2 regions of the Alicyclobacillus acidocaldarius subsp. acidocaldarius Tc-4-1 genome follow, and region 1 is predicted to be linked to the other one. Evidence: riboswitches for the same ligand, from Rfam matches in the RefSeq annotation. Region 1 holds a riboswitch; the other holds the start of a gene.
What was found. Region 1 has a riboswitch for FMN ahead of TC41_RS10445 (DMT family transporter). Riboswitches for the same ligand answer to the same signal wherever they lie in the genome.

Region 1 (7,414 bases):
CCGCATTGGCGCGATCCCCTTCGTCGCCGCGGCACTGGATTGTCCTGAGCCCACGCGCAGAGGGCGCCGCAAAAAGCTGGACGTCCCGTTTTGGGGTTCAGGTCACATGGATTTCGGCCCGTCCATCCGCGGAAGAAGATCGTCAAGACGCAACCGTGGAGGCTTCACACGATGCGAACAGGTAATCGCGGCAGCTTTCAATCAGGGAGGCGGTCGTACATCGGCCTCGCGGACGCGCCTCTCACCTTTCGCGCGTTGATGAGTGGATCTCAGGGGATGATGGCCGCGTGGGCCATCGCGAGCTTGTTCTGGAGTCGCTCGGGTGACTTCGGGGATCTCATCTGGCTCACCGTTTCGGCATGGGCGTCGAGCGCCTGTGCGGCCGCCGCGGCGCGGCGCCCCGCTCCACAGGCCGCTGCCCTTGGCGCCGTCGCAGGAGCGGTGTGCAGCGCAGCGGGCTTTGTTCCGCTTCACCGGCCGGGCTGGCTCGCCGCAGGCATCGCTGCATCCATCCTCGCCGCAGCACTGTGGCTCCCCTTCGCGACCTACGGCGACATCGCCCTCGCGAGTCGCGGCTTAGTTCGCGCCGCGACCGGGATCGTCGTGACGGGCTGGGTGACCTACCTCGTCTTCGTACGGCCGCTGGCCGCGCCGACCCCTGCAGGGCAAGCCGTGGCCACGGCTTATCCGTGCCTCACCATGCTCGCAGCCGTGGCGACGGCGCGGGCCGCGCATCGGCTGACTTACGGCTCGCGCTTGGAACGCGCATGGTTTGCGCCCATCGCGCTCGCCGTGGCCTTCCGCGACGTGCCTGTCCGGTTGCTCAAGGCGGTCGTCCGCCTGTCCATCACGACGGCCGGCCTGGTCGCAGCGGGTGCGGCGCTCGTGGCCATTTTGCCCCGAATCGCTCGACCACGCGCCGTGACAGGCAGGCCGACCGCGGCAAACCACCCGCCGCTCGGGCTCCGGCAGCCCGCGGCCGCGGCGCACACGGCCGTCCCCATGCCGCTCGTGTTGACCGCAGCCGCCGTCGCCGTGGCCCTGCTCGTGGCGCTAGGGTGGATGGCGCGCGGGCTCGTTCGAAACCGCGAGCTTTCGCGCACCCCAGAGGCTGTTCCTTCGCGCATCACCCAGCGGCGAATTGAAGATGGGTTTCGGCTCGTGCCCACATCCGAGCCCGTGCGCGTCCGCATGCAGCAGCGCTTGCGCGCCTGGCACCGCACAGGGCACACCCTCGCACGAGCCGAGACCATCCGCTCGTTGGTCGGCCGCCTGCCCGACGAACTTCGGGATCCGGGCGATCCGGCCCTACTCCGCGCGTATGAGCAGATCCGTTACGGCCCGGACGAGCCGTAGAACGCGCGGATGACCGTGAGCGCCTCGTCCGCCTCCCACGCGTACCGAGGCACGTCCGCCGGGATGACGAGCGCATCCCCCGCCTTCACGGGCAGACGCATCTCCTCGCCCTCCGCGACACAGCGAAGGTGCCCCGATCCTTCCACCACCATCGCGCAGTCCGGATTCCCGCGCACGCCCTGTTCCATCTCGGCGGCTCGTTGCGCCACGCGGACGCGATCGATCGTGAAATACGGGCACGAGACCAGTCGCACCATTTCAAACCCGGGTTCGTCCACCACCGCCATCGGCTTTGGCTCGGGCGGCTCTGTGCCGTAGGCGATCACGTCCGCCGCCTTTTCGATGTGCAGCTCGCGCGGTTTGCCGTTGGCATCGACCCGATCCCAGTCGTACACGCGGTACGTCACGTCGGAGGTCTGCTGCACCTCGAGCACCTTGGTGCCCCGGAGCAACGCGTGCAGCGTGCGGGACGGCACAAAGACGAGATCGCCCTTCCGAATGGGGCGATAGGTCAAGTAATCGCGCACCCGGCCCTCCCGCACGGCGCGAAGGTAGGTCTCCCGGTCGGGGAACGAGTGGCCGAGAATCACCCGCCCGTCCGGCGGAGCGTCGAGCACGTACCAGGCCTCCGTCTTGCCGGCGTCGCCCTCGTGGGCTTCCGCGTAGGCGTCGTCCGGATGGACCTGAACCGACAGATCATCGTGGGCTTCGATGAACTTGACGAGCAGCGGAAACCGCTTCTGGGGCGAGTGCCGGCCGAGATAGGCTTCCGGATAGGTCTCGACCAACTCCTGCAGCGTCTTGCCATCGAGCGGGCCGCCATCCACCACGCTCATGCCGTTCGGATGTGCGGAGATCACCCAGTATTCGCCGATGGGGCGATCCGTCGTTACCCCAAACATCGGCTTCAACTCATCGCCGCCCCAGATCCGCTCCATGGCGACCGGCTTACATTTTACAGGCCACATGTTGATCCCTCCTCTTCCAGGCCTTTCAGTTCCGGCACGATATACGCATCCTTCGGCCGGCCCTCTAGCACGGCAATCAAGTTGTCGATGGCGAGATCGAGCATGGCGGTTCTCGTCGCTTGCGTCGCCGAGCCGATGTGAGGCACACAGACGACGTTGGAAAGAGAGAGGAGAGGGTGATCCGATGGAACGGGCTCCTGGCGATACACGTCGAGCCCAGCGCCGCGGATCCAACCTTCGCGCAAGGCTTGAACCAATGCGTCCTCATCCACCGTCTTTCCACGCGAAAGGTTGATGAAGATGGCGCTTGGTTTCATCAACCTGAATCTATCCTGGTTCATGAGGTTCTCGGTCTCCGGTGTGAGCGGCGTCAGCAAGACCACGAAGTCTGAAGCCTGAAGGAGATCCGGCAGGTCCGCGTAGCGCGCGCCGAACGCCTGCTCCACGTCGTCGTGGCGGGATCGCGCGTGGTATAGGATGTTCATGGAGAATCCGAACTTCGCGCGTTTGGCGAGCGCGCGGCCGATGCGGCCCATGCCCACGATGCCGAGCGTCCGGTGATGCACGTCGACGCCGTAGAGGACCTCTTCGTCGCCCTTCTTCCAGTCGCCTCTGCGGACGTAGGCGTCCAACTCGACAATGCGGCGGGCCACTGCGAGCATGAGCGCCATGCCGAGATCGGCGACGGTGTCGTCGAGCACATGCGGCGTATGTGCGCCGAGGATGCGCCGCCTCCGCATGGCGGCGAGGTCGAAATGATCATAGCCCACGGAGGCCGTGGATGCCACCTTGAGATGCGGCGCCTGTTCGAGGAGCGTCTCGTCGACGCGCGTGCCGAATGTGATGAGCCCCACGGCGTCGTGAAGCGCAGAGAACAGTTCGGCCTGCGAGAACCGCTGACCTTCCTGCGGGCAAGCCACGTCGCCGAAGCGGGACAGCTTCTCGCGTTGCGCCGCGCTGAGCGGCTTGGTGGAAACAATGCTTGCCATATGCGCCCTCCCTTTGAATGCCGTTGCCAGTTTCACTGTACCTTGAACGGCGACTCGAAGAAAGGGCTTCTCAATCGCGCTGGATCGTGGTTTACTGAAAAACGATGGGGTATGGATTCCGTCAAGAGGGTGAGAACCATTTGGACAACCCGTCCATCTGTTCCTATTGCGTCGATTACGCGCTGAACGAACTGAAAGACGAGCTGGTGAAGAAGCGATTCGAACGCCACCTCGCCACGTGCCCAGCGTGTCGCCGCGATGTCGCGGAGTTTCGCGAGCTCATCACAATGTTTCAGCCGAAGGGACAGGCCGATGAAGAACACGCATCGAAGAAGACGACCGTGAGGAGCGCGCAGATTATTGCCTTTCCCGCGCAACCCAAGGAGGACTTGCAGCCTATCTCGGCCAAGGGGTATGTGCGGCGCAAACGGCTCACCGCCCTCAGCCTGAGCTTTGCGCTTCTCCTCATGAGCTTCGTAAGCCTCGCGGGCGATCACGGCCGATACTCGAAGGCGTTTGGCACCTCTGCGTGGCACAGGATTTCGCACGTGTCTCGGGCCATCGTGCATCGAGGCGAGGAAATCACGGACAAGTGGCATTGGAAGAAGGGCCTGTTGTAGTCAGCGGCGGCGGATCTCCTCAAGGGAGAACCGCCGCCTTTGCTCTCGATACTCGCCCTTCCTCGGTGGAACGTGCATGGACCGGCGGACGATGACATCTTCCGCTCAGGCCGCCGTGCCCGCCGACGCCTCCCGAACGCTCCTCTCACCGAGATCCGAGCTATCCGCCATGCGCGAGAGCGCGTACACCGCCATCCACACGAGCGCAAAGCCCACCCACTGGGCCGCATGCACCGTCTGATTCAAGAATAGCGCGTTCACCGCGAGTCCCGTGGCCGGAAACGCGAGCTCCGCCAACGTGGCATACGAAGCCTTGACGCCACCAAGCCCCCGATAGTACACCAACAGGCTGAGCAGGCTCGGCACCACCGTCTGGTAGATCAGGTTGCCCATCACAGCCCAGTGCCCCAAGCCGTCTGCCACCCGGGACCAGTTCGGGTGACCGAAGAGGGTGAGCGCCACGAGAAGCGGCAGCGCGGATCCGAAGCGAAGGGCCGTCATCGTGGGAAACGAAACCTTTCGCATCACGCGCTTGCCCATGACGGTGGATCCGCCCCACAGAAACGCCGCCCCGAGCGCACACAAGCCGGCCCACGCGCTCGCATGGGTCAAGGAGGGCCATGTGAAGCCGAAGGTCAGGATGTACGCGCCTATGAGAGCCACCGCGAACCACGGCCAATACGCGCGCCGGACCCGCTCGCCCAGCACGATGGCGGCCAACAACAGCGCGAACACCGGCTGAAGCTTCTGCAAAAGCAGGACCTCATTCACGGCGTCGGATCGGATGCCCACGGCGAGCCCGACGTTGAACAGGATGGAGGCCACGGCCGAGCCGCCCCACGCGACAAACAGGACGGCGAGCCAATCCGCGGCGCCGAGCTCCAGCCATTCCCGCCGCCTGCGGACGAGCACCGGGATCGCGTAAAGCGCGAGCAACACGTGCTCGAAGCAGACGATTTCAATCGACGTGAACCAGTGCTGAAGCGCGAGAATGAAAAGCGCGTCGAGCCCCCACAGCGCGGCTCCGCACGCGATGAGCCAGAGCGAACCGTGGTTGCTCGCGCGAGACGAAGTGGATAAGTCCTTCACAGGGCGTCCCTCCGCGTTCTATCGTTTCTCCGGAGGAACCCTGGGAGCACATGGAGAACTGGGTGCCGCAAACGCGCGAAGCCCCGAGGAACCTTCGTCCCCCGGGGCTGTTGGACCGCAACAAGACACGGCGTACGCCACGAGCGCACACCGAAGGCTGTCTCTCACAGCCATGACGGCGCACCTGCGCGCTGCGACCACCGCGAACCTTCTCCCATCCGGACTTTCACCGTCGGCTTTGGAATCTCACCAAATCCGTCGCCACAACGTGGCGAGTCGCGGGCTTAGGCCAAAGGCCATCACCGCCGGTCGGGAATTTCACCCTGCCCCGAAGGTTCCTGTTCACTTGTCGCCATTGTACTGCAAATTCGTAAGTCCGTGCAAGGCCGTCCGCTCAGCGGTACTCCACGTTTTCCCACGACCTCGACGCCGCGGCCTTCTCGACTGCCTCCAACACACATTGATTGCGAACGCCGTCCTCGAAGTCGGGCTTCACAGGCTGGTCTTCGACCAAACCCTTGAAAAACGCGCCAAACAGGTTCAAAAACGTGTGCTCGTAGCCGATGATGTGCCCCGCGGGCCAGTACCGCTCCGCGTACGGGTGTAAGGGTTCCGTGCAGTTGATGCGGCGGAACCCTTGCAATCCCGGCTCGTCGCTGTGGAAGTAGACCTCGAGCCAGTTCATGTCCTCGAGGTTCCAGCGAAGAGATCCCTTCTCGCCGTTAATCTCGAACTGATTGCCGTTTCGATGCCCGCCCGCGAAGCGCGTGGCCTCGAACACGCCCATCGCCCCGTTGTCGAAGCGGGCGAGGAAGGCCACGGCGTCGTCCACGTCGACGTGCCCCGTGCCGCCAGACGCTCTCGCCTCAAGCCCGCCGGCCATCTCGCCCAGGGGCCGCTCCTTGATAAACGTCTCCATGCAAGCCGCGACTTCGCGGATTTCGCCGACCAAAAACCGGGCGAGATCCAGAATGTGCGCCGCGATGTCGCCGAGCGCTCCCGATCCCGTCACGTCCTTGCGCAGGCGCCACACGAGCGGAAAGTCGGGGTCCATGATCCAGTCCTGCAGATACTGCGCCCGCACGTGGTAGATCCGCCCCAGGCGCCCGTCGTCGATCAGCCGCTTCGCGAACTGTACAGCCGGCGCGTACCGGTAATTGTGGCACACGAGGTGACGGACACCTGCCGCCTGCACCGCGTTGCGCATGCGGACAGCCTCGTCCACCGTCATGGCGAGCGGTTTCTCGCAGATCACGTGCTTGCCGTGCTCCGCCGCGGCGATGGCGATCTCGGCGTGCGCGTTGTTCGGCGTCACGATGTCGATCACGTCGATGTCGTCGCGCTCCACCAACCGCCGCCAGTCCGTCTCGTACGACGCGAAGCCGTACGCCTCGGCCGCCCGCCGAAGCGGCTCCTCACTCCGCCCGGCGATGGCCTGCAGCACCGGCGTGACGGGGAGCTCGTCGAAAAAGAAGTCGAGGTCTCGATACGCGTGGCTGTGGGCTTTGCCCATGAATTGATAGCCCACCATGCCGATTCGAATCGAACGCTTCGGCATCCCGATTCCTCCTATCCCCGCCTACAGCCTCACGGGTTCGCCCCGCTCCGCGGATTCGTAGAGGCCGTTCAAGATGCGCTGCAGCTTGACCCCCTGCTCGGCCGTGGACAGCGGCGGCTCGCCCGTCAGGCACGCGTCAACCCAGCGGCGGATCTCGCGCTCATAGGGCGAGATTTCCGGCAAGTACGCAGGCGTGACGTCGATGAGCGCGCCGTGCTTCTCCTGGTAGATTTCGAGCGGGAAGACGTTGGCGCCGCCCACATCGCCCATCAACTTCACATTCATGACGTCGCGCTCCTTCACGTTCGCCGCGAACGCCGACTCGATGACGAGCGTCGCCCCATTCGCGAATTGAATCATGCCGCGCGCCATGTCTTCCACGGTGAAGTGTTCCCAATCCCAGTCGCCGAGAAGCCCGACGCCCTTGCGCGTGCCGAGCTTTTGATACGTTGCCCCCCACACCATCGTCGGCTCGGGGTAGCCCATGAGGTACAGCGCCGTGTCGAGCATGTGGCAGCCGATGTCGATGAGCGGCCCGCCGCCCTGCAGCTCCTTGTTCGTGAACACGCCCCAGCCCGGGATGCCGCGGCGCCGCACCGCGATGGCCGTGCCGGCGTAGATCTCGCCGAGCTCCCCTGCGTCGATGAACCGCTTCAGGCAGTCCACCTCGCTCGTGTGCCGATAGTGGAACCCGTACGACAGGTGTCTCCCGCTCTTCTTCGCCGCTTCCGCCATCGCCTGCGCCTCTTCCACCGTCATGGCCGGCGGCTTCTCACACAGCACGTGACAGCCCGCCTCGAGCGCCTTCACTGTCGCATCCTTGTGGAATTTGTT
Region 2 (7,414 bases), 1.2 Mb from region 1:
GCGGCCGAGAGCTTCTCGCCGCCGCTCATCGTGATGGCGCGCATGGTCGTCGGCGGGCTCGTTCTCATGCCCTTTGTCGTGCGCGACGTGCGCCTCGGGGTCTGGACGTGGAAGAAGGCGCTCCGCATCTCGCTCCTTGGCCTTCTCGGCTTCACGCTCCCTGTGACCATGGAGACGGAGGGAATCCGCGCGTCGTCGCCGGCGCTCGGCGCGGTGTCGATTGCGCTCGAGCCACTTCTGACCCTCGTGGTCTCGGCGCTCGCGTTTCGGACGCCGCTTGGCCCGCGCAGATGGTTCGCCATGATGTTGGCGGCCACAGGCGCGTGGGTGGTTGCCGGTTGCCCGAGGCCCGGGTTTGCGGGCTACCTTTTGGGAGATCTCCTCATGCTCGGCGCCGTCGCCTGTTACGCCATCTACAACGCCATTTCGGGGAGGCTGACGGCCGACGTCTCCGCGGCGAGCGCGACCTCCATCATGCTGTTGGCCGCAGGCATCGGCTGTATACCGCTGTATGCGTGGACGGGGCATGCCTGGCCGCACCACGTCACGCCGGTGAGCCTTTGGAGCCTCGTATTTCTCGCGTTTTTCGCGACCGCCGCGGCCTATTTGATCTGGATTTTCGTCCTGCAGGATCACGACGTGGCGAGCGCGGCCATCACGCTGTATCTGCAGCCCGTGTTTGGCGTCCTGATTTCGGTTGTCGTCACTGGGGAACGGCCGTCTGCGCTGTTTTACGCTGGTGGCGCGATGATCCTCCTGGCGCTCTTCCTCGGTCAACACCGGGGGCAGGCGAAGACGGTCACCGCGTCGGAAATGGAGCGCGCGTCGATGTGACGGTGCTGCTCCATGTCAGCGGTTTTCAAACCCTTCAGACCTGAGTGGAATAGAACCAAATTTGCGGGTTTCGTTGACCGATATGGACTATAACGGGCGGGTCTTGAGCATGTCGGACACCTTCACATCCATCGTCGTGACGGCGAGTTCGGTCGCCATCGGTTGGGCGGCGGCACACCTGTCAATCGATACCGTCTACGTGACTTGGGGGCCCGTCACAGCCCTCATCGCAGTGGCCATTCTCATGGCGCTTCGCCAGTGGCTCCGCGGGCAATCCGCCATCTCATCCGCCGCAGACCCTCCTTCCGCGCCGTGAAAAGGAGCGAGCGCAAAGGCGCTCGCTCCCTGTGCCTTCTTCAGAATCCCGAGAGCACGATTTTGCCAATGGTCCTGCCGGATTCGATCTTCGCATGCGCCTTCCGCAGATTCTCCGCATTGATGGGCGACAGGTGTTCCGTCATGGTGCTTTGAATCTCGCCCGCGTCGACGAGATCGGCCACTCGATTCAGGATGTCGCGCTGTCTGGCCATGTCCGCCGTCTGGTACCGCGGCCGCGTGAACATCAGTTCCCACGCGAACGTCACGCTCTTGCCAAACAGGAGTTCCAGATTGAGCAGCGTGCTCGTCTCCACGATGGAGCAGATCTTGCCCTGTGGCGCAATGACGTCCGCCATCGGCTCCCAGTGCTTGTCGGTGGAGTTGAGGCAGAGGATGGCGTCGACGTCGCGGAAGCCGAGCGCTTCGAGCTGCGGCCGGAAGGGGCGCGTGTGATCGAGGATGTGATCCGCGCCGTGCCGCAAGGCCCATTCCTTGGTCTCCGGCCTGGACGCCGTGCCGATGACCGTGAACCCGGCGCGCTTGGCCAACTGGGTCGCGATGGAGCCCACGCCGCCAGCCGCACCGATGATGAGCAGCGATGTGCCGCGATTCGCGCCGGGGTCGAGCGAGAACCCGAGTCGATCCTCTAGCGCTTCCCAGGCCGTCAGACTCGTCAGCGGGAGTGCGGCGGCTTCGGCAAAGCTGAGCGCCTTCGGCTTGCGGCCCACGATGCGCTCGTCGACGAGGTGGTACTCCGCGTTCGTGCCTTGCCGCACGTTGCTGCCGGCGTAAAACACCTCGTCGCCTGGCTTGTACCACTGGCACTCCGGCCCCGTTTCGACGACAATTCCAGCGGCGTCAAAGCCGAGGATTTTGGGCGTGGATTCCACCCTGTCTTTTGGCGCGCGGATCTTTGTATCGACGGGATTCACGGAGACAGCCTGGATCTGCACCAACAAATCGCGCCCTTGCGGGCGGGGGCGCTCCACCTCCAGGTCCAGCAGGCTCTCCGGATCCGAGATGGGCAGGTATCGATACAGGCCTACCGCTTTCATCTTCGCCACAGGCATCGCCTCCTCGTGAGCCAGGATCAAACGCGTACCACTCACAAAGAGTTATACACTTCCCTTTCGTTCAACGCAAAATCCCGCAAAATCGTCCGGGAATTCGGTATACTCGAACTACGAATTTGTTCAAGCGCGGCGCGTGATTGCCCGCCGCTTCTGGGGAGGAGATGTCGTGGTGCGTTCGGAAGGTCAAGGATTTCGCCGGTCGCTCGGGCTGCGCCAGGTGCTCTCCATCGCCGTGGCTGCCATCTCGCCTACCACGTCCGTCTTTCTCGTCTACAACACGGCCCTGTTTCAGGCGGGCACGGGCGTGTTCTGGGCCTTTCTCGTCGGCGCCTGCATCGCACTGTCCATGGCGTTTTGCTACGCGGAACTCGGGTCCGCATATCCCGGTGCGGGCGGTGCGTACCGCATCGTGCAGCGCGTGCTGGGCGAGCCGTTTGGCTTCATCGCCGTCTTTCTCTTTCTCGTGCTCGGCGTCGTGATCACCGCGAGCATCCTCGTGTCCGCCGCCTCCTACTTGCACGCGCTCATCCCGGCGCTCCCGGTCAACTGGACGGCGGTCGCCATGATGGCCCTCGTCACCTGGCTTTCGCTGGAGCGCATCGGCGCAACGAGCGCCGTGGCGACGGCGATGCTCGTGCTGGAGCTCGCGGTCATCCTCGCGTTCACGGCGCTGGCGTTTGCGCACGCGCAGCATCCGCTCGCGTACCTCGGGCGCCTCACCTATCCCATCCGGGTCGATCACGCCCCGCAGTCTGTGAACGGGCAGGACCTTCTGGCCGCGGTGGTGCCGGCGCTGTTTGCGTTCAACGGCTACGATTGGCCGCTCTACTTCGCGGAAGAGACCGTCGAGACCCGCCGCGTCCTGCCCCGCTCTGTCCTTTTGGCTGCCATCGTCAGCGTGGTGGTCGAGGTCCTCGCCGTGATGGCGGCGACGCTCGCGGTGCCGCAGACGTCGTTCACCGTCATCCCATCGTCTTACTTGCCACTCGTGTCCATCGCGCAGTCGGCCGCGGGCCAGACCGGGACCACCATCTTGCTCGTCGGCGTCGTGATCGCCATGTTTGACACCGGACTCACGGGCAATTTGGCCTACGCGCGCATCTATCTGGATGCCGCGCGGGACGGGAGTTGGCCAGGACCCGTCAACCGATTCTTCGCGAGCATGAATCGGCGCGGCGTGCCGAAGTGGGGATTTGTGTTGCTCGGCGTGGGCAACGCGCTGTTGTGTTACTTCACGTCTTTGAACAACCTCATCACCTTCACCGGCGTGATCATTGTCACCATGTACCTGCTGGTGGCGGTGTCGGCCATCGTGCACCGCGTGCGCCGCGGATCGGCCCAGGCGCCGTTTCGCATGCCGCTCTGGCCGCTGCCGCCTCTGATTGCGCTCTGCGGCGTGGGCTTGTCGCTCGTCGAACAGGCGCCTGGCGATCTCATCCGGACGGCCGTTCTCGTCGCCATCGCGCTCGTGTACGCGCTCGGCTATCTTGAGCGGCGCCGGGACTTGCGATCCGGCCGCGAATCGTCCATGATGGAAGACAACAACTGAATCCGGAACGCAACGCGCAATCCTTCGGGGCAGGGTGAGGCCTAACGGCCAATTCCCGATCGGTGGTGATCCGAGCGCACGACTCGGTCAGTCCACGAGCCGAAAGGCACGAACTGGTGAGATTCCAGTACCGACGGTATAGTCCGGATGAAAGAAGGATGGCGGCGCGTTGGCGCACGTCGTGCGCTTTCGCAGCTTGCCGAGACTCTTTTGCCCATTCGCCCCTGATGGTCAGGGGCTTTTTCATGGGCGGATAAGGGGAGATGGCCGATGACCGAAGACGAGCGGTACATGCACATGGCGCTTGAGGTGGCGCGCCTGGGCGAAGGCCAGACGTCCCCAAACCCGATGGTCGGCGCCATCGTCGTGAACGGCGGGCGGGTGGTGGGCCAAGGCGCACACCTGATGGCGGGCACGCCGCACGCCGAGGTGCATGCGCTGCGCATGGCGGGGGAGGCGGCGCGAGGCGCGACGCTCTACGTCACGCTCGAGCCGTGCAATCATCACGGCAGGACGCCGCCCTGCACGGACGCCATCCTCGCCACAGGCGTTCGGCGCGTGGTGGTGGCCACGTTGGACGTGGATCCGCGCACGGCCGGGCTCGGCGTGAAGCGCCTGCAGGAGGCCGGGATCGAGGTGACGGTCGGCGTGCTCGAAGCGGAGGCGCGCGAACTGAACCGCCACTTCTTTCACCGCGTCGAGACCGGTCGCCCTTACGTGGTGTACAAGGTAGCCATGACGCTAAGCGGGCACGTGGCCGCATCGAGTGGCCACAGCCAGTACGTGACCGGACTCGCGGCGCGCGAGGACGTGCATCGGCTGCGGCAGATCATCCCTGCCATCGGCGTCGGCGTCGGCACGGTCCTCGCGGACGATCCCGAGTTGACCGCGAGGGATCTCGCCACGGGGACAAGGCGAGATCGTCAGCCGCTTCGCGTGGTGTTCGACACGCGGCTTCGCACGCCGCCGACCGCGCGGCTGTTGGCGGCGCCCGGGCGCACGGTTCTCCTCACGTCGGAGCGCATGGCCTCCGCTCCGGCCGCGAGGCGCCTCGCGGAACAGGGCGACGTCCGCATCGCGCCGGTGGCCGAGCGGGACGGCCACCTGGATCTGCACGCGGCGCTTTCGGCCGTCGCAGCGGAAGGGGCGAATGCCCTTCTGGTGGAGGGCGGGCCCACGCTTGCGTCGGCGCTTCTTCAGAGCCGACTCATCGACGAGGTGCGCGTGTATGTGGCGCCCAAGCTCCTCGCGAGCGGGTTGCCCGCCTTCGCTGGCGCTTTCACCCAGTCGATGGCCGAGGCCGTTCAACTTCACAGCGTGAGGAGCGAATGGCTGGGTGACCATCTCGTCCTCACAGGGCGAATTCACTATCGTGAGGAGGTGTGAGCATGTTCACCGGACTTGTGGAAGGAACTGCGCGCCTCGCGGCGGTATCTCGCCACACCGGCGGGGCCACCTTTACGTTGGAGGCGCCGTTTCTCATGGACGACCTGCGGGTCGGTGACAGCGTCGCTGTGAACGGAGTCTGCCTCACGGTGGAGACGGTGGGCAGCGGCTTGTTCACCGCCACGGCGGTCCCCGAGACCCTGCGGCGCACCAACCTCGGCGGGCTTCAGCCCGGCGGCCGCGTGCACGTCGAGCGCGCCATGCGCGCCGATGGGCGGTTCGGAGGCCACATCGTGACGGGGCACATCGACGGGATTGGCCACGTGACGGACGTGTATCCGGACGGGGAGGCGCGCGTGCTTGTCATTCGCGTCGATCCGTCCCTCGCCCGCTACATGGTGGACAAAGGATCCGTGGCCGTGGATGGCGTCAGTCTCACGATTATGCGCGCTGAGAAAGACAGGTTCTCGGTGTCCATCATCCCGCACACGCAGGCGGTCACGCGGTTCGGCGAGATCCGCGAGGGTGAGACCGTCAACATCGAGTGCGACGTGATCGCCAAGTACGTGGAGAGGCTCTTGACGTACCGCGGCGATGCGGGTGCTTCAGGCGGCATCGATGCGGCGTTTTTGGCGCGGCACGGGTTTTTGCGATAAGAGGGGGCATGGAGGATGAACACCATCGAAGAGGCGCTTGATGATCTGCGCCAGGGCCGCGTCGTCATTGTCGTAGACGACGAGGACCGCGAGAACGAGGGGGACTTTGTCGCGCTCGGCAGCCGCGCCACGCCGGACGTGGTGAATTTCATGATCACGCACGGCCGCGGGCTTTTGTGTGTGCCCATCACCGAAGCGCGCGCCAAGCGGCTCGGGCTCGAGGCCATGTACGAGCGCAACACCGACAACTACGGCACCGCCTTCACCGTCTCCGTCGATCTCGTCACCACGCACACGGGCATCTCCGCGTTCGAGCGCGCCGAGACCATCGCTGCGATTGTGTCGGAAGACACCGGCCCGGACGACTTCCGGAAGCCTGGCCACGTGTTCCCGCTCGTCGCCAAGCCCGGCGGCGTGCTGCGCCGTGCAGGCCACACCGAGGCGGCGGTCGATCTCGCCCGCCTCTGCGGGGAGCCTGAGGTCGGCGTCATCTGCGAGATTCTGAACGAAGACGGCACCATGGCGCGCCTGCCGCAACTCGAGCAGGTGGCGGAGCGGTTTGGGCTCAAACTTATCACCATCGCAGATCTCATCGCCTATCGCAAGCGAACGGAGAAGCTCGTGCGCCGCGCGGCTGAAGCGGAGTTGCCGACGATGTATGGCCACTTTCGGGCCGTGGTGTACGAGAGCGAGATCGACGACAAGGAGCACATCGCGCTCGTCATGGGCGATGTCTCCGACGGCGAGCCAACGCTCGTGCGCGTGCACTCCGAGTGCCTCACGGGCGACGCGTTCGGATCCCTGCGCTGCGACTGCGGGCCTCAGCTTCACGCCGCGCTGCGCCAGATAGCCCGCGAAGGCAAGGGTGTCTTGTTGTATCTGCGCCAAGAGGGGCGCGGCATCGGCCTGTTGAACAAAATCCGGGCGTATGCGCTGCAGGATCAGGGTCTGGACACGGTGGAGGCCAACCACCGGCTCGGCTTCGCCGACGATCTGCGCGACTACGGCATCGGCGCCCAAATTCTGCGCGATCTCGGCATCCGCAAGATGCGCCTTTTGACGAACAACGTGCGCAAAATCAAAGGCATCGCGGGGCACGGGCTCGAAGTCGTGGAACGCGTGCCACTCGAGGTGGACCGCAATCCGTACAACGAGGCGTATCTGCGCACCAAGCGGGACAAGCTGGGGCATTTGCTGAACTTGTGAGAAGAGCGGGATGACCGTTCGAGAGAGGAGCATGACACGTGCGCGTGTATGAGGGGAACTTCATCGGACAGGATTTGCGCATTGGCATTGTGGCGTCTCGGTTCAACGAGTTTATCACGAGCAAGCTGGTCGAGGGCGCTCTGGACGCGCTCAGGCGCCACGGCGTATCCGAGGAACACATTGAACTCGCCTGGGCGCCCGGCGCGTACGAGATTCCGGTGGTGGCCCGGTGGATGGCGGAGTCCGGGCGGTATGACGCGGTGGTGGCGCTGGGCTGCGTGATCCGCGGCGCCACTGCGCACTTCGATTACGTCGCGGGTGAGGCGGCGCGGGGGATTGCGCAGGTCAGCCGCGACACGGGCGTTCCCGTGATGTTTGGCGTGTTGACCACG

Region 2: it holds a riboswitch for FMN, as region 1 does, so the genes downstream of both, ribD (bifunctional diaminohydroxyphosphoribosylaminopyrimidine deaminase/5-amino-6-(5-phosphoribosylamino)uracil reductase RibD) here and TC41_RS10445 (DMT family transporter) in region 1, are expected to answer to the same signal.

What each region holds. Positions count from the first base shown of each region.
Region 1 is NC_017167.1:2,171,243-2,178,656, forward strand. It holds gene TC41_RS10420 (DUF58 domain-containing protein) at 1-185, shown strand, start outside; gene TC41_RS10425 (hypothetical protein) at 172-1,356, shown strand; gene TC41_RS10430 (type I phosphomannose isomerase catalytic subunit) at 1,335-2,324, opposite strand; gene TC41_RS10435 (2-hydroxyacid dehydrogenase) at 2,312-3,313, opposite strand; gene TC41_RS10440 (anti-sigma factor family protein) at 3,418-3,933, shown strand; gene TC41_RS10445 (DMT family transporter) at 4,039-5,022, opposite strand; FMN riboswitch at 5,225-5,362, opposite strand; gene TC41_RS10450 (Gfo/Idh/MocA family protein) at 5,417-6,580, opposite strand; gene TC41_RS10455 (Gfo/Idh/MocA family protein) at 6,602-7,414, opposite strand, start outside.
Region 2 is NC_017167.1:963,292-970,705, forward strand. It holds gene TC41_RS04340 (DMT family transporter) at 1-834, shown strand, start outside; gene TC41_RS04345 (hypothetical protein) at 917-1,150, shown strand; gene TC41_RS04350 (zinc-binding alcohol dehydrogenase family protein) at 1,191-2,222, opposite strand; gene TC41_RS04355 (APC family permease) at 2,392-3,774, shown strand; FMN riboswitch at 3,791-3,937, shown strand; gene ribD (bifunctional diaminohydroxyphosphoribosylaminopyrimidine deaminase/5-amino-6-(5-phosphoribosylamino)uracil reductase RibD) at 4,045-5,160, shown strand; gene TC41_RS04365 (riboflavin synthase) at 5,163-5,816, shown strand; gene TC41_RS04370 (bifunctional 3,4-dihydroxy-2-butanone-4-phosphate synthase/GTP cyclohydrolase II) at 5,832-7,022, shown strand; gene ribH (6,7-dimethyl-8-ribityllumazine synthase) at 7,061-7,414, shown strand, end outside.